One region of the Arthrobacter sp. B2I5 genome, then DNA from elsewhere that is predicted to be linked to it. Evidence: riboswitches for the same ligand, from Rfam matches in the RefSeq annotation. Region 1 holds a riboswitch; the other holds the start of a gene.

Region 1 (11,502 bases):
AGGTTTTTGAGGAAGGCATGCTGGATCCGCTTCCGGACGCTGCCGAACCCGGGCACCACCATGGACTTCGAGAGTGCATTGCCCCACGTGTTGTTGGGGCCGCCGGATGCCTGGCCGCTGAGCGTGCCCAGCAGGGCGGTGCCCTCCTCGCCAAGCATGATGGCCATGACCATGGTGCCGGCCTTCTCCGGATTGGTGAGGCGAATGCCGTGGAGTTCAGCCAACGAGGTGGCATAGAGGGCTGTTGCTTCCAGGAAACCAACGGTGGCGGCGGCGGAAAGTCCCAGCGACGCCACGGTTCCAACCCCGGGGACGACGGCGGTGGCCCCCACCAGGGCACCCCCGCCGGCGACTGCACGCAGGTAGTCGCGCTCGGCGATGTCCGCCAGCTGCGCAGCGGTGGCGCGGGGATGTTTCTTCTGGAGCCGGCGGATGTAGCCGACCACCAGGGGCCGTTGGATCTGTACTGCCTTCATGAGCATGTTGTGGACTCCGGGCTTTGGCTTGCCCTCGGAATCGAACATTGCGTTGTGGGCGGTTTCCTGTGCGATGCGTACTGCGGGGTTGCTGCGCCGGGCCATGGTCACCTTCATTCAAATCGACCTGCAGCGGGTAAGCTGCCGTGCTCATTCCATCCTATGTGGACAAACACTAAGCATGCTGAACTTTTCGGTCTGCAGCTCACGACTGGCGGCCTGCGGCGGCAGGACTCGGCAACTGAAGCCAAGCGCCTGCGCCGCAACCCGCCGTCGGCCGTTACTTCCTGGCCTCCTGGACATCATGCCCTGCCGCGCCGGAGTCCTGGCCTGCGGGGCGCCCGGCGGCAGCCTGGTCGGCCCGAAGTTCAGCCTGGAAGACCTCGAAGCGGGCCAGGTGGGCGGGACGGCGCCGCAGGATGGCCCACGCCACGCCAAGGACGACGAACCAGATGGGGGTTACCAGCAGTGCAACGAGGGTGTCGGGCTGGGTGGTCAGGGCCCACAGGACGAAGGCGAAGAACGCGTAAACCACCCACACGGCCGGGATGCCACCGGGCATCTTGAACTTTGACGCCTCATGCAGGTGCGGCCGGCGGCGCCGGAAGGAGATGTAGCTGGCCAGGATGATCGACCAGACGAAGACGAAGCAGACGGCGGACACGGTGGTCACCATTTCGAAGGCCTTGCCAACGTCCTGGCCGGCATACATGAGTACGACGCCGGACAACAGCAGGACGCAGGACAGGAACAGCGCGTTGCTGGGCACCTTCCTCGTGGACAGGCGGCCGAACATGCCGGGGGCGTCACCTTCCTGGGCCAGGCCGAAGACCATGCGGGAGGTGGAGTAGATTCCGGAGTTCGCGGAGGACATGGCCGAGGTGAGGACCACCAGGTTGACCACTGTGGCCGCGGCGCCGAGGCCGGCCAGGGAGAACATGCCGATGAAGGGGCTGTGGCCCGCGGCGAACTGGGTCCACGGGGTGACCGCCATCAGGATGACCAGCGCGCCGACGTAGAACAGCAGCACGCGGACAGGGATGGCGTTGATGGCCTTGGGCAGCGTGCGCTCTGGGTTCTTGGCCTCGGCGGCGGTGGTGCCCACCAGTTCGATGCCCACGAAGGCGAACACGGCGATCTGGAATCCGGCCACGAAGCCCATGAACTCGTTGGGGAAGAACCCGCCGTGGCTCCACAGGTTGGTGAAGCTTGCCGTGCCCGCGTCGCTCTGGAAGCGGGTGAAAATCATGAAGAGGCCCACGATGATGAGGGCAGCGATGGCGATGATTTTGATAAGGGCGAACCAGAACTCGGTCTCGCCGAAAGCCTTGACGGTGGCGAGGTTCAGCAGGAGCAGGATGCCCACCGTGGCCAGGCCCGGGATCCACAGCGGAAGCCCCGGCCAGAGTTCCTTGGAGTAGCCGGCGATGGCGATCACGTCCGCGATTCCGGTGATCACCCAGCAGAACCAGTAGGTCCAGCCGGTGAAGAAGCCTGCCCAGGGCCCCAGGAGATCAGCAGCGAAGTCACTGAAGGACTTGTAGCTCAGGTTGCTCAACAGCAGTTCGCCCATGGCCCGCATGACGAAGAAGAGCATGAAACCGATGATCATGTACACGAAGATCACGGATGGGCCGGCCGCGGAGATGGTCTTGCCGGAGCCCATGAAAAGGCCCGTGCCGATCGCTCCGCCAATGGCGATCAGCTGGATGTGGCGGTTGGTGAGCTGCCGTTCAAGGTGGGGTGGCTCGCTGCGGACGGCCGTGTTTGCGGCTTCGTTGCGCGCAGGTTCGCCGTTGGACGTGGGGGGATGAATCGCCATGAGGAACTCCATCGATAAAGCGGCACTTGGGTACCGCAAAAGATTTGGTTCCTCCCCGCTCTGTAGTGAACCTGAGAGTTTCCGCAGCCAAGCCGCTTGCACCGTCGGTGAGCCAGGAACTTGCCTGGCTGCTTTCCAGAGTTGCCTGTCCGCGGCGGTACGTGGGCCTGAGAGTTTCCTGGGGAGGATTTGCTCCTACGGCGCCTGCTGAATGTACCGGCAGGGCTCTCCCGCCGCAGGTCGAAGGCATGTTCAGTTGGTACCGCAGCCCTGGGGGCCGCGGCGGGTCATGCATTGGGACGGGCGCCGGCTGGTGGGCCGCTCCGGATATGTTGAGCCGGCCACCGGCGGCGCCAATCCCGGGGTTCAGTGTGGTGTCCGTCACGATCGAAAGTCAAACCTGCTCTGACACAAGCGCGACAGAAGGGGTCTCGCGGGCCGAATTCAGCCGCTGCGGCGGCCGCCCGATTTGCCACCGGCAGTTAATCCCGATACCTTGTGAGCCGAATCACCCATATTTGAATAAGCCTTTCGAGCTGTGACGGGAGAGTCCTCCCGGCCAAACACCGGGCAGGCGCCGTAGGAGCAAATCCTCCCCAGGAATCTCTCAGGCCCACGTACCGTCACGGCGAGGCGACTCTGGAAAGCAACCGGGCTTTTGCCTGGTTCACCGACGGTGCAAGCGGCCCCCTGCCAAGAGCAGGCAACGCGGAATCTCTCAGGTCCAATACAGAGCGGGGAGGAACCCATCCCACGCCGCGCCACCTTTTGGCCGGCCAGAACTGGAGTTCCTCATGACGATTCAATCGCATCCAACATCGTTTGTTGACCGCCATATCGGCGCGCGCCGCCAGGCCGACGTCGACACCATGCTCAAGGCCGTGGGCTACGACAGCGTGGATGGCCTCGTTGACGTGGCCGTCCCCGCGTCCATCCGTCAGGAAACTGCGCTCAGGCTGACCGACGCCCTCAGCGAGGTGGAGGTCCTGGCCGAGCTCCGCCGGATCGCCGGCAGGAACAAGACCGCGGTCCAGATGATCGGCCAGGGCTACTACGACACCGTCACTCCGCCGGTGATCCGCCGCAACATCCTGGAATCCCCGGCCTGGTACACCGCCTACACCCCGTACCAGCCGGAGATTTCCCAGGGCCGGCTCGAGGCCCTGCTGAACTTCCAGACCATGGTCCAGGACCTGACGGCCCTTCCCGTGGCCAACGCCTCCCTCCTCGACGAGGCCACGGCGGTGGCTGAGGCCGTGCTGCTGATGCGCCGCGCCAACAAGAACAAGGATGCCAAGGACGGAAAGACGGTGCTCGACGCCGACTGCCTCCCCCAAACAATCGCCATCGTGCTGGGCCGTGCGGAGGCGCTCGGCTTCGAGGTGGAGGTGGCCGACCTCTCCCAGGGCCTGCCCGACGGTGCCATCAACGGCGTCGTCCTGCAGCAGCCCGGCGTCTCCGGCCGGGTCTGGGACCAGTCCGCCGTCATCGCCGAGGCCAAGGACCGCGGTGCGCTGGTCACCGTGGCCGCGGACCTGCTGGCCCTCACCCTCATCACCCCGCCGGGCGAACAGGGAGCGGACGTCGCCGTCGGCTCCACCCAGCGCTTTGGCGTGCCGCTGTTCTTCGGCGGCCCGCACGCCGCCTACATGGCCGTACAAAAGGGCATGGAACGGACCCTGCCCGGCAGGATCGTGGGCGTGTCCAAGGACAACGCCGGGGCGCCCGCCTACCGCCTGGCCCTGCAGACCCGCGAGCAGCACATCCGCCGCGAGAAGGCCACCTCCAACATCTGCACCGCCCAGGCCCTGCTGGCCATCGTGTCCTCCTTCTACGCGGTCTACCACGGCCCGGACGGACTGAAGGCAATTGCCGAAACCGCCCATCACAAGGCCCGGGTCCTGGCCACCGCGCTGGCTTCCATGGGCCGCGAACTGGTCACCGACTCCTTCTTCGACACCCTCACAGTCCGCGTTCCCGGCAAGGCCGCCAAGGTGATCACCGCAGCGGAAGCCCGCGGGATCAACCTGCGCTTCATCGACGCGGACACCGTGGGCGTCTCCGTTGATGAGACGACGACGGCGGCAACACTGTCGGCCGTTGCCGTCGCCTTTGGCGCCGGTCCCGTGAGTGACGCCCAGGGGTTCGAGCTGCCGGAGTCAGTGCTGCGCACCTCCGACTACCTGCAGCACCCGGTGTTCAACACCCACCGGTCCGAAACCCAGCTCCTGCGCTACATCCGCCGCCTGTCCGATCGGGACCTGGCGCTGGACCGCACCATGATCCCGCTGGGCTCCTGCACCATGAAGCTGAACGCCACCGCAGAAATGGAGGCCATCTCCTGGCCCGAGTTCGCCTCCATCCACCCGTTCGCCCCGGACTCCCAGACCGAAGGCTGGCGTGAACTCATTGCCGACCTTGAGGCGGACCTGACCACGATCACCGGCTACGACCAGGTGTCCATCCAGCCCAACGCCGGCTCCCAGGGCGAGCTCGCGGGCCTGCTGGCGATCCGCGGCTACCACCACTCCCGCGGCGACCAGCAGCGCAACGTCTGCCTGATTCCCGCATCGGCGCACGGCACCAACGCCGCCTCCGCCGTGCTCGCCGGGATGAAGGTCGTCGTCGTCGCCACCGCCGCGGACGGGACAATCGACCACGATGACCTCACGGCCAAGATCGAGGCCCACAAGGACGTCCTGTCCTGCATCATGATCACCTACCCGTCCACCCATGGGGTGTACGACGCCAACGTCCGTGAGGTCTGCGACGCCGTTCACGCTGCCGGCGGCCAGGTATACGTTGACGGCGCCAACCTGAACGCCCTCGTGGGGCTTGCGCAGCCCGGCAAGTTCGGCGGCGACGTGTCCCACCTGAACCTGCACAAGACCTTCTGCATCCCGCACGGCGGCGGCGGCCCCGGCGTCGGCCCGGTTGCCGCCAAGGCCCACCTCGCGCCGTTCATGCCCGGCGATGCGAACAAGACTGCGCACGAGGACGGGCATGGGGTTGCCATTTCCGCGTCCCGGTTCGGCTCCGCAGGCGTGCTGCCCATTTCCTGGGCCTACGTGAAGCTGATGGGCGGCGAGGGCCTGACCGAGGCCACCAAGTCAGCGCTGCTGGCAGCGAACTACGTCGCCTCCCGCCTGAACGAGTTCTACCCCGTTCTGTACACGGGCGAAGGCGGCCTGGTGGCCCACGAATGCATCCTGGACCTGCGCGAGCTGACCGCCAAGACCGGTGTCACGGCGGAAGATGTTGCCAAGCGCCTCATCGACTTCGGCTTCCACGCCCCCACCCTTTCGTTCCCGGTGGCAGGCACCCTGATGGTAGAGCCCACCGAGTCCGAGGACCTCGCGGAGATCGACCGCTTCATTGAAGCCATGATCACCATCCGCAAGGAAATCGACCAGGTGGCCGCCGGCGACTTCCCCGTGGAGAAGTCCCCGCTGCGCAACGCACCCCACACGGCTGCCGCCGTCGTCGCCTCGGACTGGGACCGGACATACCCGCGCGAGCAGGCCGCCTTCCCCGTGAGCGCACTGCGGCAGGACAAGTACTTCCCGCCCGTGGGCAGGATCGACGGCGCAGCAGGGGACCGCAACCTGGTGTGCTCCTGCCCTCCGCTTTCCGAATTTGAGAACTAAGGATTTTCCAATGAATGAGAACTACACCGCGCTCTATGATCAGCACAAGAAAGCCGGGGCCTCCTTCACGGACTTCGGCGGCTGGCAGATGCCGCTCAAGTACGAGTCCGAGCTCGCCGAGCACCACGCCGTCCGCAACGCCGCCGGCCTGTTCGACCTCTCCCACATGGGCGAAGTCTGGGTCACGGGCCCGGACGCTGCAGCGTTCCTGGACTACGCCCTCGCGGGCAAACTGTCCGCGGTCGTCGTCGGAAAGGCGAAGTACTCGCTAATCTGCAACGAGGACGGCGGCATCATCGACGACCTCATCACCTACCGCCGCCCGTCCCCCGAAGAAGGCGTGGACAAGTACCTGGTGGTGCCCAACGCGGGCAACGCCGCGGTTGTAGCCAAGGAACTCCTGGAGCGCTCCGCCAACTTTGATGTCACGGTGACCGACGCCTCCGCTGAGACCTCGCTGATTGCCGTGCAGGGACCGAATTCCGAGGCAATCCTCCTGAAGCTGGTCCCGGCCGAACAGCACGCACTGGTCCGGGAGTTGAAGTATTACGCCGCCGTCGAGGTGGAAATAAACGGCCAGGACCTCCTCGTGGCCCGCACCGGCTACACCGGCGAGGACGGCTTCGAAATCTACGTTCCCAACGAGGATGCCGCCGGCCTGTGGGAAGCGCTGCTGGAAGCCGGCGCCGGCCACGGGCTCATCCCCGCCGGCCTCGCCGCCCGTGACTCCCTCCGCCTCGAAGCAGGCATGCCGCTCTACGGCAACGAACTCTCCCGCCACGTCAACGCCTACGCGGCCGGCCTTGGTCCCGTGGTGTCGCTGGCAAAGGAGAGCGACTTCGTGGGCAAGGAAGCACTGGCCGCCATCAAGGCCGCCGGAGTCGGTTCAACCATCGGGCAGAAGCTGGTGGGCCTCAAGGGCACCGGCCGCCGTGCCGCCCGCGCCCACTACCCCGTCCTCAAGGACGGCAGCCTGGTGGGTGAAGTGACCTCCGGCCAGCCCTCCCCCACCCTCGGGTACCCGGTCGCCATGGCCTACGTCGACGTCGAATTCGCTGAAGCCGGCACCGTCCTGGACATCGACCTCCGCGGCAAGCCCGAGCGCTTCGAAGTGGTCAGCCTCCCGTTCTACAAGCGCCAAAAGTAAGCCACCGCAGTTTTCAAACGTAAGGAAAAATCATGAGCAAAGTTGTTTCTGAACTGAAGTACTCCGCCGAGCACGAGTGGGTTGCCGTTGACGGATCCGGCCCCGCAGGGATCGGGATTTCCGCCGTGGCTGCCGACGCCCTGGGTGACATCGTGTACGTTGACCTTCCCGAGGTCGGCTCCACCGTGACGGCCGGCGAAACCTGCGGCGAAGTGGAATCCACCAAGTCCGTCTCCGACCTCTACGCTCCGGTGACCGGTGAGGTCATCGAGATCAATGACGGCGTGGTCTCGGACCCCGCCCTGATCAACAGCGACCCCTACGGCGCCGGCTGGCTCTTCAAGGTGGCCGTTACCGAGGAAGGCCCGCTGATGTCGGCCGAGGAGTACGCAGCAGCGAACGGCGGCGAGCTGTGAGCGGGGCTGCATCGGCGGGGACCGTCACCTTTGAACAGGTGGTCTCCCCCAGCCTGAACGCCGATCTCGCCGTCCTGGATCCCGAGATTGCGGCAAAGATCGACGACGAACTGGGCCGGCAGCGCGACGGCCTGGAGATGATCGCTTCCGAGAACCACACTGCCGCAGCAGTAATGCAGGCGCAGGGCTCGGTGCTGACCAACAAGTACGCCGAAGGCTATCCGGGCAAGCGCTACTACGGCGGCTGTGAGCACGTCGACGTGATCGAGCAACTTGCCATTGACCGGCTGAAGGCCCTGTTCGGGGCCGGGTTCGCGAATGTCCAGCCGCACTCCGGCGCGCAGGCCAACGCCTCAGTGATGCACGCGCTGATCAAGCCCGGCGACACCATCATGGGCCTCAACCTGGCCCACGGCGGCCACCTCACGCACGGCATGCGGATCAACTTCTCCGGCAAGCTCTACAACGTGGTGCCCTACGGCGTCCGCGAGGACACCCACACCGTGGACATGGCCGAAGTGGAGCGGCTGGCGCTGGAAACCAAGCCGCAGCTGATCGTTGCCGGCTGGTCCGCCTACGCCCGGCAGCTCGACTTTGCCGAGTTCCGCCGCATCGCTGATTCCGTGGGCGCCTACCTCATGGTGGACATGGCGCACTTCGCCGGCCTGGTAGCCGCGGGCCTGCACCCGTCCCCTGTCCCGCACGCGCACGTCACCACCTCCACCACGCACAAGACCCTCGCCGGTTCGCGCGGCGGCATCATCCTGACCAACGACGCCGACATCGCCAAGAAGATCAACTCGGCTGTGTTCCCCGGCCAGCAGGGCGGCCCCCTGGAACACGTGATCGCGGGCAAGGCCGTGGCGTTCAAGATCGCCGCGTCCGAAGAGTTCCGCGAACGGCAGGAACGCGTCCTCTCCGGTGCACGCATCCTGGCAGAACGGCTGGTCAGGCCCGACCTCACGGCCAAAGGCATCAGCGTTGTCTCCGGCGGTACGGATGTGCACCTGGTCCTCGTCGACCTGCGGAACTGCGACCTCGACGGGCAGCAGGCCGAAGACCGGCTCGCCGCCATCGACATCACCGTCAACCGCAACGCCGTCCCCTTCGACCCCCGCCCGCCTATGGTCACCTCCGGCCTCCGTATCGGCACCCCAGCCCTGGCCACCCGCGGCTTCGGCGAGGACGCCTTCCGCGAAGTTGCGGACATCATCGCCGAAGCATTAATTGCCGACGCCGACGCCGACCTTTCCAGGCTCCGTCACCGCGTCGAGGAGTTAGCGAAGGCCCACCCCCTCTACCTCGGCGTCGCACCCCTGTCCTGAGATTTTCCGCCGTGGTCAGGTTTGCGCGTCGGGGCCGTGTCGGGTACGGGACCGGCGGACCGGACATTTTCACGCGTGCTGCTCCTTCGTCGCTTTGACGCACGCTTTCGAAAAGTCCGGCTCCGCCGGCCCCTCGTGCGGAGGTTGCCGGGCGTGAAGGCGGCAGGACCTACAGAAAACGCGTGGAGGACAGGATGTACAGGCAGCGTGTGGCGGACTACGTGGTTTCCGGTTCCGCCCAGCATGCCTTGCGGTTCGTTGCCTGCTTGTGCTGTTGCTCTGGTGACGGGCGTTGGCGACTGGGCGGATTCCGGAGACGTGCGTCTAAGGGAGCGTCACGTCCGCTCAGCGGGCGTCTTCGCGACCGAGCACGCGGAGGAATTCGGCCAGGCGCACCCAACCCTGCCACGGCGTCACGTCCGCTCAGCGGGCGTCTTCGCGACCGAGCACGCGGAGGAATTCGGCCAGGCGCACCCAAACCCGGCCACCATCGACCGAACCAGAGTTTTAGTTAGGAAGACCCGTTATGGCTGTTGGCGTTTTTGATCTCTTTTCGATCGGTATTGGGCCCTCTAGTTCGCATACTGTGGGGCCGATGCGGGCTGCTGCGGTGTTCGCTGAGGAACTCAAGGCCTCGGGGGTGCTGGCTGGGGTGGGGTCGTTGCGGGTGGATTTGTATGGGTCGTTGGCCGCGACGGGCCACGGGCACGGGACGATGACCGCGGTCCTGTTGGGGTTGGAGGGGTTTCATCCGGAGTTGATCCTGCCCGATGAGGTGGAGGAGCGGCTGGCCTCGATCGCGGAGACCGGGACGTTGAACCTGGCCGGTGCGGGTGCCGTTGCCGTACGGGGTGGGCGACATGGTGTTGCGGCCGTTGACGGTGTTGCCGCGGCACACGAACGGGATGACGTTCACCGTGTCCGATGCCGGCGGCAATGTGCTGCATACGGCGACGTTTTTCTCGGTGGGCGGCGGGTTCATCGTCCGGGAGGGTGAGGAGGACGCGGCGCAGCAGGAACTGGACGCGTCCAAACAGGAACTGCCGCTGCCGTTCCGGACCGCCGCGGAACTGCTGGAGCACTGCGCGGTGACCGGGCTGGGCATCTCCGATGTGATGCTCGTGAATGAAAAAGCCTCCCGTACGGAGGAGCAGATCCGGGCGGGTCTGCTGCAGATCTGGTCGGTAATGGAGAACTGTGTAGCCACGTCGCTGAAGCGTGAAGGGGTGCTGCCGGGCGGGTTGAAGGTCCGCCGCCGCGCCCCGGACTGGTACGACCGGCTCAAGAAGGAATCCGCGCACACCCAAGACCAGGACGAGGACAGCGGCCAGGACGCGGCCTGGGACGCGGTCCGCTTCGACCCCCGGTATTGGCAGGAGTGGGTTAACTTGGTGGCGCTGGCGGTGAACGAGGAGAACGCCTCCGGCGGCCGGGTGGTCACCGCCCCGACCAACGGCGCGGCCGGGATCATTCCCGCGGTGCTGTTCTACGCGCTGCACTTCGCCCCGGGCATGGACCAGGCCAGCCAGGCCGACCGCGACGATGTGGTGGTGCGGTTCCTGCTCGCTGCCGGCGCGGTCGGGGTGCTCTACAAGGAACAGGCCTCCATTTCCGGGGCCGAGGTGGGCTGCCAGGGCGAGGTCGGCTCCGCGTCCTCGATGGCCGCCGCCGGCCTGGCCGAGGTGATGGGCGGGACCCCGGCACAGGTGGAGAACGCCGCCGAGATCGCGATGGAACACAACCTGGGCCTGACCTGCGACCCGATCGGCGGGCTGGTCCAGGTCCCCTGCATCGAACGGAACGCGATCGCCGCCGCGAAAGCGATCAACGCCGCGAAAATGGCGCTCTGGGGCGACGGCACCCACCGCGTCTCCCTCGACGAAGTCATCATCACCATGCGCGAAACCGGCAAGGACATGTCCTCCAAATACAAGGAAACCGCCATGGGCGGCCTCGCCGTCAACGTCGTCGAATGCTGACCACCAACAACCCAGCCCGGCACAAGACCCCAAAGCAAACAAAGGAAGCAACCATGACATTGGCGCCTGAAGGCCGGAAGATGCTGCGGATTGAGCAGCGCAACGCTGCGGTCCCGGTGGAACGCAAACCGGAATGGATCAAGGCCAAGGTCCAGATGGGCCCGGAGTTCGTCGGGCTGAAGAACCTGGTGAAAAAGGAAGGCCTGCACACCGTCTGCGAAGAGGCCGGCTGCCCCAACATCTTCGAATGCTGGGAAGACAAGGAAGCCACCTTCCTGATCGGCGGTTCCGAATGCACCCGCCGCTGCGACTTCTGCCAGATCGATACCGGCAAGCCCTCGCCCGTGGACAGGTTCGAACCCACCAAGGTGGCCCGCTCTGTCCAGTCAATGCAGCTGCGCTACGCCACCGTCACCGGCGTGGCCCGCGATGACCTGGAAGACGAAGGCGTCTGGCTCTACGCCGAAACCGTGCGCAAAATCCACGAACTGAACCCCGGCACCGGCGTGGAACTGCTCATCCCGGACTTCTCCGGCAACCCCGAGCACATCAAGGCGATCTGCGACTCCGCCCCCGAGGTCTTCGCGCACAACGTCGAAACCGTACCCCGGATCTTCAAGCGGATCCGCCCCGCGTTCCGGTACGAACGGTCCCTGGACGTCATCACCCAGGGCCGGAACCTGGGCATGG
Region 2 (11,502 bases), 390 kb from region 1:
GCCGGTATCCCCAACGCCGGCGAACATCATGGTGGCGATGCTGACCAGCAGGTAGATGGCCAGGACGATCACGGCGGTCAGGGTGCCGGCCACACCGGCGGTCTTCTTGCCATTGGCCGTTTCCTCGTTGACGGTGAGGCAGACGTCCCAGCCCCAGTACACGAAGATCGACAGGGAGATGCCGGCCGCAATCTGGCCGAAGGTCTCAATCTTGGTCACATCGAACCAGTCCCAGCTGAACGGGATTGCCGTTTCGGAGGTGGACCAGTTGGCGAAGGCCATGGCCACGAACAGGCCCAGTACCAGCAGCTGGAAGCCCACCAGGCTGTACTGCACCATCTTGGTGGTGTGCAGGCCGCGGTAGCTGACCCAAACGGCCAGGGCCACGAACACGAAGCAGGTGAGGACGTTCAACGCTTTGTTGTCGGCCAGGTCCGCCAGTTCCGGGGAGCCTGTGAGCTGGGACAGGAAAAGGTAGAAGAAGTCGACGGCGACGCCGGCCAGGTTGGACAGCACGATGATGTTTGCGGCCAGCAGGCCCCACCCGCCCATCCAGCCGATCCAGGGGCCGAAGGCTTTGGTCACCCAGGTGAACGTTGTGCCGCTGTCCGGGGAGTCGGCGTTGAGCTCCCGGTAGGCGAGCGAGACCAGGATCATGGGGATGAACCCGATCAGGAAGATGACTGGCAGCTGGAGCCCGGCTTCGTTGACGGTGGGTCCGAGTGCGCTGGTGAGGGTATAGGCGGGGGCGATGGTTGAAATGCCGAGGACGACGACGGCAAGGAGGCCGAGCTGCCCGCCCTTGAGTCCCTTGGCGCTGACGCCGTCCGCGGAGGGTGCGTGGGCGTGCGGGCCGGGTTTGGCGGTACTGGTGCGGATTATCTCTGTCATGGCACCACTTTCTGGAAGGCTGTGAGACGGAGGTCACTATATGAATGGCGTTCATTTAGTATGGGGGCACGTGGCCTGTGACGCAAGACGCAATATGAATCACATTCGTTTATTACTCTCCGCCGAAATTAGTAAGCTCACTGAGAAATTGCCGCAAGCCCTGCCGCCGCGCGCTGTGTGGCTGGTAGCGTCGGCCGTATTGGACTACTTGAGGAGGATGCATGAAAGCTTCACCGACACTGACCAACAACCTGCAGGCTGTCCTGGCCGACCTGATCGAACTCCACGTTCAGGGCAAGCAGGCGCACTGGAACATCGTGGGCCCCAACTTCCGCGACCTTCACCTGCAGCTTGATGAAATCGTCGACGCTGCCCGCCAGTTCGCCGACGACACTGCCGAGCGCATGCGTGCCCTGCACGCGGTCCCGGATGGCCGCAGCTCCACGGTTGCCGAAACCACCAGCCTGGCCCAGTTCCCCGACGGGCTGATCAGCACCACGGATGCCATCGAGCGGATCGTTGCCGCCATGGAGGCCGCCGTGGGCACCATGCGCAAAGTCCATGACGAGGTGGATGAGGAGGATCCCACCTCCGCGGACCTCCTCCATGAGTTCATTGCCCGGCTGGAGCAGTTTGCCTGGATGGTGCAGGCCGAGAACATGAAGCCCACCGCCAAGGTAACCGCCGCCGACTCCAAGTAGCGGCTCAGGCCGCCTCCCATCTCAAAGGGCGCCCGGCGCCGGGGTATTCCCTCGGCGCCGGGCGCCTCTTTGTGCAGCCAACACGGCACCCTCGCCTGCTAGCCCGCTTTTGGCACTTTCCGCAGCACGACGGCGGCGAGGACTGCCGCCGTCGCCATCAGTACCAGCCCAATCGCCGCGGTGATGTGGACGCCGGAATCAAAGGCTGCTGCCGCAGCTTGGCGGACGGCTTCCGACAGTGATTCGGGCACCAGGTTTGCCGCTTCAATTGCGCCGGCGAGGGTTTCACGGGCATTGTGCAGGGTGGATCCGGGCAGCATGCCGTCCAGTCCCGCGGGCAGGCGCAGGTTCTGCTGGTAGGACGCGGTCAGGATGGAGCCCAGCACCGCGGTCCCCAGCAGCGAGCCCACCTCGTAGCCTGTCTCCGAGATCGCCGCGGCAGCGCCTGACTTCTCCGGCGGGGCGGACCCGAGGATGAGGTCGTTGGAGATGGTTTCGGCTGTGCCCACGCCCAGTGCCAGGACCAGGAGCGCCGCCAGCAGCAGCGAGGGCCCGCCGTCGTGGTTGCCGAAAGCCACCATGGTGTAGCCCGCAGCGCTGAAGGCGAGTCCAGCCGCCACCACGAAGCCGGGGCGTACCTTGCGGACCAGCGGCACCACCACCAGCCCGGCCACCACCGTGGCGGCCAGTGCCGGGATCATGGCAACGCCCGCCGCGGAGGGGGTCATGCCCTCGAGGAGCTGGAGGTGCTGGGCAAGGAACAGGATGAATCCGTTGAAGGAGAACAGGGCAAGGATGTTGGCGCTGATGGCCATGCTGAACACCCTGTTCCGGAACAGGGACATGTCCAGCAGCGGGTGCTTTAGCCGGTGCTGCCGCCGCACGAACACGGCTCCCATCAGCAGGCCGAAGGCGATTGCGCCCAGCCCTGCAGTCCCCGGGCCTTCGGTGGCAACTGCCTTGATTCCGTAGACGACGGGCACCATGACCAGCATGGAGAGCACGATGCTGGGGGTGTCCACTTTGCCGGGCGCCGGATCCTTCGATTCGGGGATGACGGCCGGGCCAAAGGCCAGCAGGGGGAGCATGAGCGGGACCGCCACCAGGAAGACGGCGCCCCACCAGAAGTGCTCCACCAGCCATCCGCCGACGATCGGACCCAGGGCCGCGCCGCCGGAGAAGCCGGCAGCCCAGATGGCCACGGCCAGCCTCCGGCGGTTGGGCTCCGGGAAGATGTTGCGGATCAGCGACAGCGTGGAAGGCATCAGCATGGCCCCGAAGAACCCCAGGGCGGCGCGGCCGGCGATAAGCCACTCCGGCGCCGGCGCAAAAGCGGTGGCAACGGACAGTCCGGCGAAGCCGATGCTGCCAAGGATCAGCAGCCTCCGCCGCCCGATCCGATCGCCCAGGCTACCCATCGATACCAGCAGTCCGGCGAGTACCAGCGGATACGCGTCAACGATCCACAGCAGCTGCACGCCGGTGGGTTCCAGGGCCCCTGCGATGGCGGGCAGCGCGAACGTCAGGGCGGTGTTGTCCACCGCCACCAGCAGAACCGGGAACATCAGCAGCCCCAGCGCCAGCCAGTCACGCCACGGAGGACGCCGGGCCGTTGCCGCCTGCACGGACGCGGAACTCTTGATGGAAGTGGTCATGGAAGTAACTATACCGTCCGGACGGTACAGTTTCAAAGTGCGTGGTTTTCCTTCTTTCCGGCCTGGTGGAAGGCATGATGGAAGGCATGCCCCGAAAGCCTGTTGCCCGTGACGCGGTCCTTGACGCCTTCGAGTCCCTGCTGATCGAGGTGGGGGAGCGCGCGGCCACCCTTGATGCCGTGGCCCGCAAGGCGGGGGTGTCCAAAGGCGGCCTCCTCTACCACTTTCCCAACAAGGAAGCGCTCATCGCCGTGCTGCTTGACCGGCTGGAGGGCCTGGCCCGGGAGGATGCCGACGCGATGGCCGCTGCCACTGAAGGCGCCGCCGCATACTTCATCCGTTCCTCCGTCTGGGCGGATACTCCACTGGACCGTGCCATCGTGGCCGCCACCCGGCTTGCCGAGGTGGCCCACGAAGAGACGCGGCGCCGGTTCGCGGCCATCCAGCAGCGCTGGCTGGACGAGATCGCTGCCGATGTTGGACCGGGCCTGGCCAAGGCAGTCCTCTACATGGGGGACGGCCTCTACTTCAACGCCATGCTGTCCGTTGCCCCCGCCCCGGCAGGGGGAGCGGCCGCCGACGTGGAGGAACTCCTGGCCGCTTTGGAGCGGCTCCGGAGGTAGTTCCGGTCATTTGCCGGGAGGGGTTGCCGCGTAGGACAATAGAGAGTTGTGAGGGCTGTCACCGGCCTTCATGGTTCGACAATTGAATAGCCTTTGATCTGCGGCGGGAGAGTTCTGCCGGAAGTACAGGCAGGCGCCGTTGGAGCAAATCCTCCCCAGGAATCTCGCAGGCCCCCGTACCGCCGCGGCGAGGCACCTCTGGAAAGCAGCAGGCAGTCCACCACCCCTTTGGGAATGCAAGGACTGTTGTGCTCACCGACGGTGCAAGCGGGTCCTGCCCAGGCAGGCTACGCGGAAACTCTCAGGTCCAATACAGAGCGGGGAGGGACCCGAATAGCTGTGGCGTACCCTTCGCCGCCTGAGTAAATGGAGTTCCTTCGTGTCGGTTACCCCAGCCTCCACCACCTTCGTAGACCGCCATATCGGCGCGCGCCGCCAGGCCGACGTCGACACCATGCTCAAAGCCGTAGGCTACGACTCGGTCGACTCCCTTGTTGATACCGCCGTTCCCAAGGTCATCCGCCAGGACACCGCGCTTCGCCTGCAGGACGCCCTCAGCGAGGTCGAAGTCCTCACCGAGCTGCGGAAGCTTGCCGCGAAGAACAAGACGGCCGTGCAGCTGATCGGCCAGGGCTACTCCGATACCGTGACCCCGCCGGTGATCCGCCGCAACATCCTCGAGTCCCCGGCCTGGTACACCGCCTACACCCCTTACCAGCCCGAGATTTCCCAGGGCCGGCTGGAGGCGCTGCTGAACTTCCAGACCATGGTGCAGGACCTCGTGGGGCTGCCCATTGCCAACGCATCGCTGCTCGATGAAGCAACCGCCGTGGTTGAGGCCGTGCTGCTGATGCGCCGCGCCAACAAGGCCAAGCCCGCCGCCGACGGCAAGACCGTCCTGGACATCGACGTGCTCCCGCAGACCATCGCCATTGTCAAGGGCCGTGCGGAGGCGCTGGGCTTCGAGGTGGAGGTGGCCGATCTCTCCAAGGGCCTGCCCGACGGCGGCATCAACGGTGTGGTGCTGCAGCAGCCCGGCGCTTCGGGCCGGGTCTGGGACCAGTCCGGTGTGATCGCCGCTGCAAAGGAGCGCGGCGCGCTGGTGACTGTGGCCGCGGACCTGCTGGCCCTTACCCTGATCACCCCGCCGGGCGAGCAGGGCGCCGACATCGCCGTCGGCTCAGCCCAGCGTTTCGGTGTTCCGCTGTTCTTCGGCGGCCCGCACGCCGCCTACATGGCTGTCCGCAAGGGCCTGGAGCGCTCGCTTCCCGGCCGCCTGGTGGGCGTGTCCAAGGACGACGCCGGCGTTCCCGCCTACCGTCTGGCCCTGCAGACCCGCGAGCAGCACATCCGCCGCGAGAAGGCCACGTCCAACATCTGCACCGCCCAGGCGCTACTGGCCATTGTCGCCTCGATGTACGCCGTGTACCACGGGCCGGACGGGCTGAAGGCGATCGCCGAAACGGCACACGGCCACGCCCGTACCCTGGCTGCCTCCCTTGCCGCCGCCGGCGTCGACGTCCTGCACCGGAGCTTCTTCGACACCCTGACCGTCCGGGTGCCCGGACGGGCTGCCGGCATCATCGCCGACGCCGAGGCGCGCGGCATCAACCTGCGCAGCATCGACGCCGATACTGTGGGCATCGCCCTGGATGAAACCACGACGCCGGCCATCGTCGCCCAGGTGGCCGACGTCTTTGGCGCTTCCGTTGCTCAGGGTGAAGGTTTTGCGCTGGAGACCGCCGTCGAGCGTTCCTCCGACTACCTGCAACACCCGGTGTTCAACACCCACCGCTCGGAAACCCAACTCCTGCGCTACATCCGCAAGCTCTCTGACCGCGACCTTGCGCTGGACCGCACCATGATCCCGCTGGGCTCCTGCACCATGAAGCTGAACGCCACCGCGGAGATGGAGGCCATTTCCTGGCCGGAGTTCGCCTCCATCCACCCGTTCGCCCCAGACTCCCAGACCGAAGGCTGGCGCGAACTCATCGCCGATCTCGAGGCAGACCTGACCACGATCACCGGCTACGACCAGGTGTCCATCCAGCCCAACGCCGGCTCCCAGGGCGAGCTCGCGGGCCTGTTGGCGATCCGCGGCTACCACCACTCCCGCGGCGACCAGCAGCGCAACGTCTGCCTGATTCCCGCCTCGGCGCACGGCACGAACGCTGCCTCCGCAGTGCTCGCGGGTATGAAGGTCGTCGTTGTCGCCACCGCTTCTGACGGGACGATCGACCACGATGACCTCACGGCCAAGATCGAGGCCCACAAGGATGTCCTGTCCTGCATCATGATCACCTACCCGTCCACGCATGGGGTGTATGACGGGGACGTCCGTGAAGTCTGCGATGCCGTTCATGCTGCAGGCGGCCAGGTCTACATCGACGGGGCCAATCTGAACGCCCTCGTCGGCCTTGCCCAGCCGGGGCAGTTCGGCGGCGACGTGTCGCACCTGAACCTGCACAAGACCTTCTGCATCCCGCACGGCGGCGGCGGACCGGGCGTCGGACCCGTGGCTGCCAAGGCCCACCTGGCACCGTTCATGCCGGGCGATGCGAACAAGGCCGCCCACGAGGACGGGCATGGGGTTGCCATTAGCGCGTCCCGGTTCGGCTCGGCCGGCGTCCTGCCCATTTCCTGGGCCTACGTGAAGCTGATGGGCGGCGAGGGCCTGACCGAGGCCACCAAGTCCGCACTGCTGGCAGCGAACTACGTCGCGTCCCGCCTGAACGAGTACTTCCCGGTCTTGTACACGGGCGAGGGCGGGCTGGTGGCCCACGAGTGCATCCTGGACCTGCGCGAACTCACTGCGAAGACCGGCGTTACCGCGGAGGATGTGGCCAAGCGCCTCATCGATTTCGGCTTCCACGCCCCCACCCTTTCGTTCCCGGTGGCAGGCACCCTGATGGTGGAGCCCACCGAGTCCGAGGACCTGGCGGAGATCGACCGCTTCATCGAGGCCATGATCAGCATCCGCAAGGAAATCGACCAGGTGGCCAACGGCGACTTTGCCGTGGCAGACTCACCCCTGCGCCGCGCACCCCACACGGCAGCCGCCGTCGTCAGCTCTGACTGGGACCGCGCCTACCCCCGCGAGCAGGCGGCCTTCCCTGCCCATCACATGCAGGACAAGTACTTCCCGCCCGTGGGCAGGATCGACGGCGCCGCCGGCGACCGGAACCTGATCTGCTCCTGCCCGCCGCTGGAAGACTTCGAAAACTAAGGACCGGCACCAATGACCGAGAAATACACCGCGCTTTACGACGAGCACAAAAAGCTCGGCGCATCCTTCACGGACTTCGGCGGCTGGCAGATGCCGCTCAAGTACAGCTCTGAACTTGCCGAGCACCACGCCGTCCGCAACGCTGCCGGCCTGTTCGACCTCTCCCACATGGGCGAGGTCTGGGTGACCGGCCCTGACGCCGCAGCCTTCCTGGACTACGCCCTGGTGGGAAAGATCTCCGCCATGGCCGCGGGCAAGGCCAAGTACTCGCTGATCTGCAATGAGGACGGCGGCATCATCGACGACCTCATCACCTACCGCCGCCCCGCCGCGCAGGACGGTACCGACGTCTTCCTGGTGGTCCCCAACGCGGGCAACGCCGCCGTGGTGGCCACTGCCCTGCAGGAACGGGCTGCGGGATTCAATGTCGTGGTGGATGATGCCTCGGCCCGGACCTCGCTGACCGCCGTTCAGGGTCCGAAAGCCCAGGAACTCCTGCTGCGCCTGGTCCCGGCCGCGCAACACTCCCTGGTGACGGAGCTGAAGTACTACGCCGCGGCCAGCGTTCCGCTTCTGGTAGGCGGCACCGGCAAAGAACTGCTGCTTGCGCGCACCGGGTATACCGGTGAAGACGGGTTCGAGATCTTCGTGGACAACGACGATGCGCCCGCGCTGTGGCAGTCGCTGATCGCCATCGCCGACGACGGGGAACTGATCCCGGCAGGCCTCGCCTCCCGCGACTCCCTCCGCCTCGAAGCAGGAATGCCCCTGTACGGCAACGAACTGTCGCTGCAGGGCGACCCGTTCGCCGCCGGCCTGGGCGCCGTCGTCGCACTCTCCAAGGAAGGCGACTTCGTTGGCAAAGCCGCCCTGGCAGCCATGAAGGAAGCCGGCGCCGGCAGCACCTCCGGACGCCGCCTCGTAGGTCTCAAAGGCCACGGCCGCCGCGCCGGCCGCGCCCACTACCCGGTCCTCAAGGACGGCACCGCCGTCGGCGAAGTCACCTCCGGCCAGCCGTCGCCCACCCTCGGCTACCCCATCGCCATGGCCTACGTCGACGTCGAACACTCGGCCCCCGGCACGGCCCTGGGCGTGGATCTCCGCGGCAAGGCCGAACCGTTCGAAGTCGTCGACCTGCCGTTCTACCGCCGCGCCAAGTAGTCCAGGTGCTGCTCCGTGGCTGGCTTCGGGGCCGGCGGACCGGAATCCTGCTGCTCCGTGGCTGGCTTCGGGACCGGCGGACCGGAATCCTGCTGCTCCGTGGCTGGCTTCGGGACCGGCGGACCGGAATCCTGCTGCACCGTGGCTGGCTCCGGGACCGGCGGACCGGACATTTTCACGCGTGCTGCTCCTTCGTCGCTTTGACGCACGCTTTCGAAAAGTCCGGCTCCGCCGGCCCCTCAAGCGCACGTCGCCGGGCGTGAAGGCGGCAGACCTACAGGAAACGCGTGGAGGACAGGATGTACAGGCAGCGTGTGGAGGCGGACTACGTGGTTTCCGGTTCCGCCCAGCATGCCTTGCGGTTCGTTGCCTGCTTGTGCTGTTGCTCTGGTGACGGGCGCGTTGGCGACTGGGCGGATTCCGGAGACGTGCGTCTAAGGGAGCGTCACGTCCGCTCAGCGGGCGTCTTCGCGACCGAGCACGCGGAGGAATTCGGCCAGGCGCACCCAACCCTGCCACGGCGTCACGTCCGCTCAGCGGGCGTCTTCGCGACCGAGCCCGCGGAGGAATTCGGCCAGGCGCACCCAAACCCGGCCACCATCGACCGAACCAGAGTTTTAGTTAGGAAGACCCGTTATGGCTGTTGGCGTTTTTGATCTGTTTTCGATCGGTATTGGGCCTTCGTCGTCGCATACTGTGGGGCCGATGCGGGCTGCTGCGGTGTTCGCTGAGGAACTCAAGGCCTTGGGTGTGCTGGCTGGGGTGGCGTCGTTGCGGGTGGATTTGTATGGGTCGTTGGCCGCGACGGGGCACGGGCACGGGACGATGACCGCGATCCTGCTGGGGTTGGAGGGGTTCCATCCGGAGCTGATCCTGCCCGAGGAGGTGGAGGAGCGGCTGGCCTCGATCGCGGAGAACGGGACGTTGAACCTGGCCGGTGCGGTGCCGTTGCCGTATGGGGTGAAGGACATGGTGCTGCGGCCGTTGACGGTGTTGCCGCGGCACACGAACGGGATGACGTTCACGGTGTCAGATGCCGGCGGCAATGTGCTGCATACGGCGACGTTTTTCTCGGTGGGCGGCGGGTTCATCGTCCGGGAGGGTGAGGAGGACGCGGCGCAGCAGGAACTGGACGCGTCCAAACAGGAACTGCCGCTGCCGTTCCGGACCGCCGCGGAACTGCTGGAGCACTGCGCGGTGACCGGGCTGGGCATCGCCGACGTCATGCTCGTGAACGAAAAAGCCGCCCGGACCGAGGAGCAGATCCGGGCGGGTCTGCTGCAGATCTGGTCGGTGATGGAAAACTGTGTGGCCACCTCGCTGAAGCGTGAAGGGGTGCTGCCGGGCGGGTTGAAGGTCCGCCGCCGCGCCCCGGACTGGTACGACCGGCTGAAGAAGGAATCCGCGCACACCCAGGACCAGGACGAGGACAGCGGCCAGGACGCGGCCTGGGACGCGGTCCGCTTCGACCCCCGGTATTGGCAGGAGTGGGTTAACTTGGTGGCGTTGGCGGTGAACGAGGAGAACGCCTCCGGTGGCCGGGTGGTCACCGCCCCGACCAACGGCGCGGCCGGGATCATTCCCGCGGTGCTGTTCTACGCGCTGCACTTCGCCCCGGGCATGGACCAGGCCAGCCAGGCCGACCGGGACGATGTGGTGGTGCGGTTCCTGCTCGCTGCCGGCGCGGTTGGGGTGCTCTACAAGGAACAGGCCTCGATTTCCGGGGCCGAGGTGGGCTGCCAGGGCGAGGTGGGCTCCGCGTCGTCGATGGCCGCCGCGGGTCTGGCCGAGGTGATGGGCGGGACCCCGGCGCAGGTGGAGAACGCCGCGGAGATCGCGATGGAACACAACCTGGGCCTGACCTGTGACCCGATCGGCGGGCTGGTCCAGGTCCCCTGCATCGAACGGAACGCGATCGCCGCCGCGAAAGCAATCAACGCCGCGAAAATGGCGCTCTGGGGCGACGGCACCCACCGCGTCTCCCTCGACGAAGTCATCATCACCATGCGCGAAACCGGCAAGGACATGTCCTCCAAATACAAGGAAACCGCCATGGGCGGCCTCGCCGTCAACGTCGTCGAATGCTGACCACCAACAACCCAGCCTGGCGCCGCAGCTGACCGGTGTCCCGGCGCTAGTTATGCACTGCCGCCCACCGGTTCAGGCTGGCAGCGAACACCAGCCATGACATGTAGGGCAGCAGGAGCAGTCCGGCCGTCCGGCTGATGGGGCCGAAAAACAGGACTGTTACCGCGACGGCGCAGTCAGGGCAAGGATGATCACCAGCCCCAGCCACAATGCCGGCGTGCCGAGGGCAGGGTAGAGGGCAAAGAACGCCGGGGTCCAGGCGAGGTTGAGAACCAGCTGGATGGCGTAGGCGGCCATCGCCGGCCGTGTCCTGTTGGTCCGCTTGCGCCATACCAGCCAGGCGGCCACGGCCATTGCCGTGTAGAGGATGGTCCACACGGGACCAAACACGCCGTTGGGAGGGGACCATGGTGCATTGTCGGCGGTGGCGTACCAGCCCGTGACATTGGCCGCAGAAGCCAAGCCTCCCAGCGCCGCCACCACCAGGGAGGCCACCAGGAATCCGATGAGCGCGGCCACCTGGATTCCAGCGCCGTAGGGCTGCCTGCCGCCTCCCGTGCGGGCTGTGGTTTCTTCCCTGTCCGGCCTCATGCCTCAACCCTTGTTGAATGCCAACGGCGCCGTCAAGCCTACGCCGGGCAACGCGGCAGGCACGCTGTCCGGCCATGCGGGGAAAAGCCGGAAGCGCATGAGGCTTTAGACTTGAGGCTGCATGTCCGCACGCATCCAGAAGTACAGAAACCGCGCACAGACCCGATTGGACAAGGCCCCCTTGCGACAACTCACCGCACGTTTTGCCACCGCCGAGGAAATCGAAAACTGGGACAAGCACGTCACGGCCAACCCGAACGGCGGCAATATGCTGCAGTCCGCAGCCTATGCATCGGTCAAGAATGGCAGCGGCTGGAAGGTCCGGTTCCTGGTGCTGGAAGGCGACGGAAACCCCAGCTACAACCTGGTGCTGGAGAAGAGCTTCCCCGTCCTGGGACGGTTGTGGTACCTGATCAAAGGCCCTGACCTGGCGGCTGCAGCGGACCTTGGAGCCGCCCTTGAAGCCTGTGCCTCCTTTGTCCGCAGCAGCAAGCTGAACGTCTTCACCATCAAAGTGGAGCCGGACATCATCGATTCCGACGAGGCACAGAAGGAACTGCGCGACG

The links. A riboswitch is a leader RNA that binds a small molecule or an ion and turns the genes downstream of it on or off. The one in region 1 is predicted to bind glycine.
Region 2: another riboswitch for glycine. It lies ahead of gcvP (aminomethyl-transferring glycine dehydrogenase); the one in region 1 lies ahead of gcvP (aminomethyl-transferring glycine dehydrogenase).

Annotation. Positions count from the first base shown of each region.
Region 1 covers NZ_JAUSYF010000001.1:3,950,784-3,962,285, forward strand. The annotation lists gene QFZ60_RS18340 (hypothetical protein) at 1-581, opposite strand, end outside; gene cycA (D-serine/D-alanine/glycine transporter) at 757-2,298, opposite strand; glycine riboswitch at 2,444-2,541, opposite strand; glycine riboswitch at 2,831-2,931, shown strand; gene gcvP (aminomethyl-transferring glycine dehydrogenase) at 3,093-5,945, shown strand; gene gcvT (glycine cleavage system aminomethyltransferase GcvT) at 5,956-7,092, shown strand; gene gcvH (glycine cleavage system protein GcvH) at 7,125-7,508, shown strand; gene glyA (serine hydroxymethyltransferase) at 7,505-8,833, shown strand; partial or broken gene QFZ60_RS18370 (L-serine ammonia-lyase) at 9,360-10,812, shown strand; gene lipA (lipoyl synthase) at 10,866-11,502, shown strand, end outside.
Region 2 covers NZ_JAUSYF010000001.1:3,564,571-3,576,072, reverse strand. The annotation lists gene QFZ60_RS16595 (APC family permease) at 1-891, opposite strand, end outside; gene QFZ60_RS16590 (Dps family protein) at 1,113-1,592, shown strand; gene QFZ60_RS16585 (MFS transporter) at 1,691-3,247, opposite strand; gene QFZ60_RS16580 (TetR/AcrR family transcriptional regulator) at 3,334-3,870, shown strand; glycine riboswitch at 3,965-4,062, shown strand; gene gcvP (aminomethyl-transferring glycine dehydrogenase) at 4,250-7,096, shown strand; gene gcvT (glycine cleavage system aminomethyltransferase GcvT) at 7,109-8,257, shown strand; gene QFZ60_RS16565 (L-serine ammonia-lyase) at 8,894-10,345, shown strand; partial or broken gene QFZ60_RS16560 (TspO/MBR family protein) at 10,392-10,936, opposite strand; gene QFZ60_RS16555 (peptidoglycan bridge formation glycyltransferase FemA/FemB family protein) at 11,058-11,502, shown strand, end outside.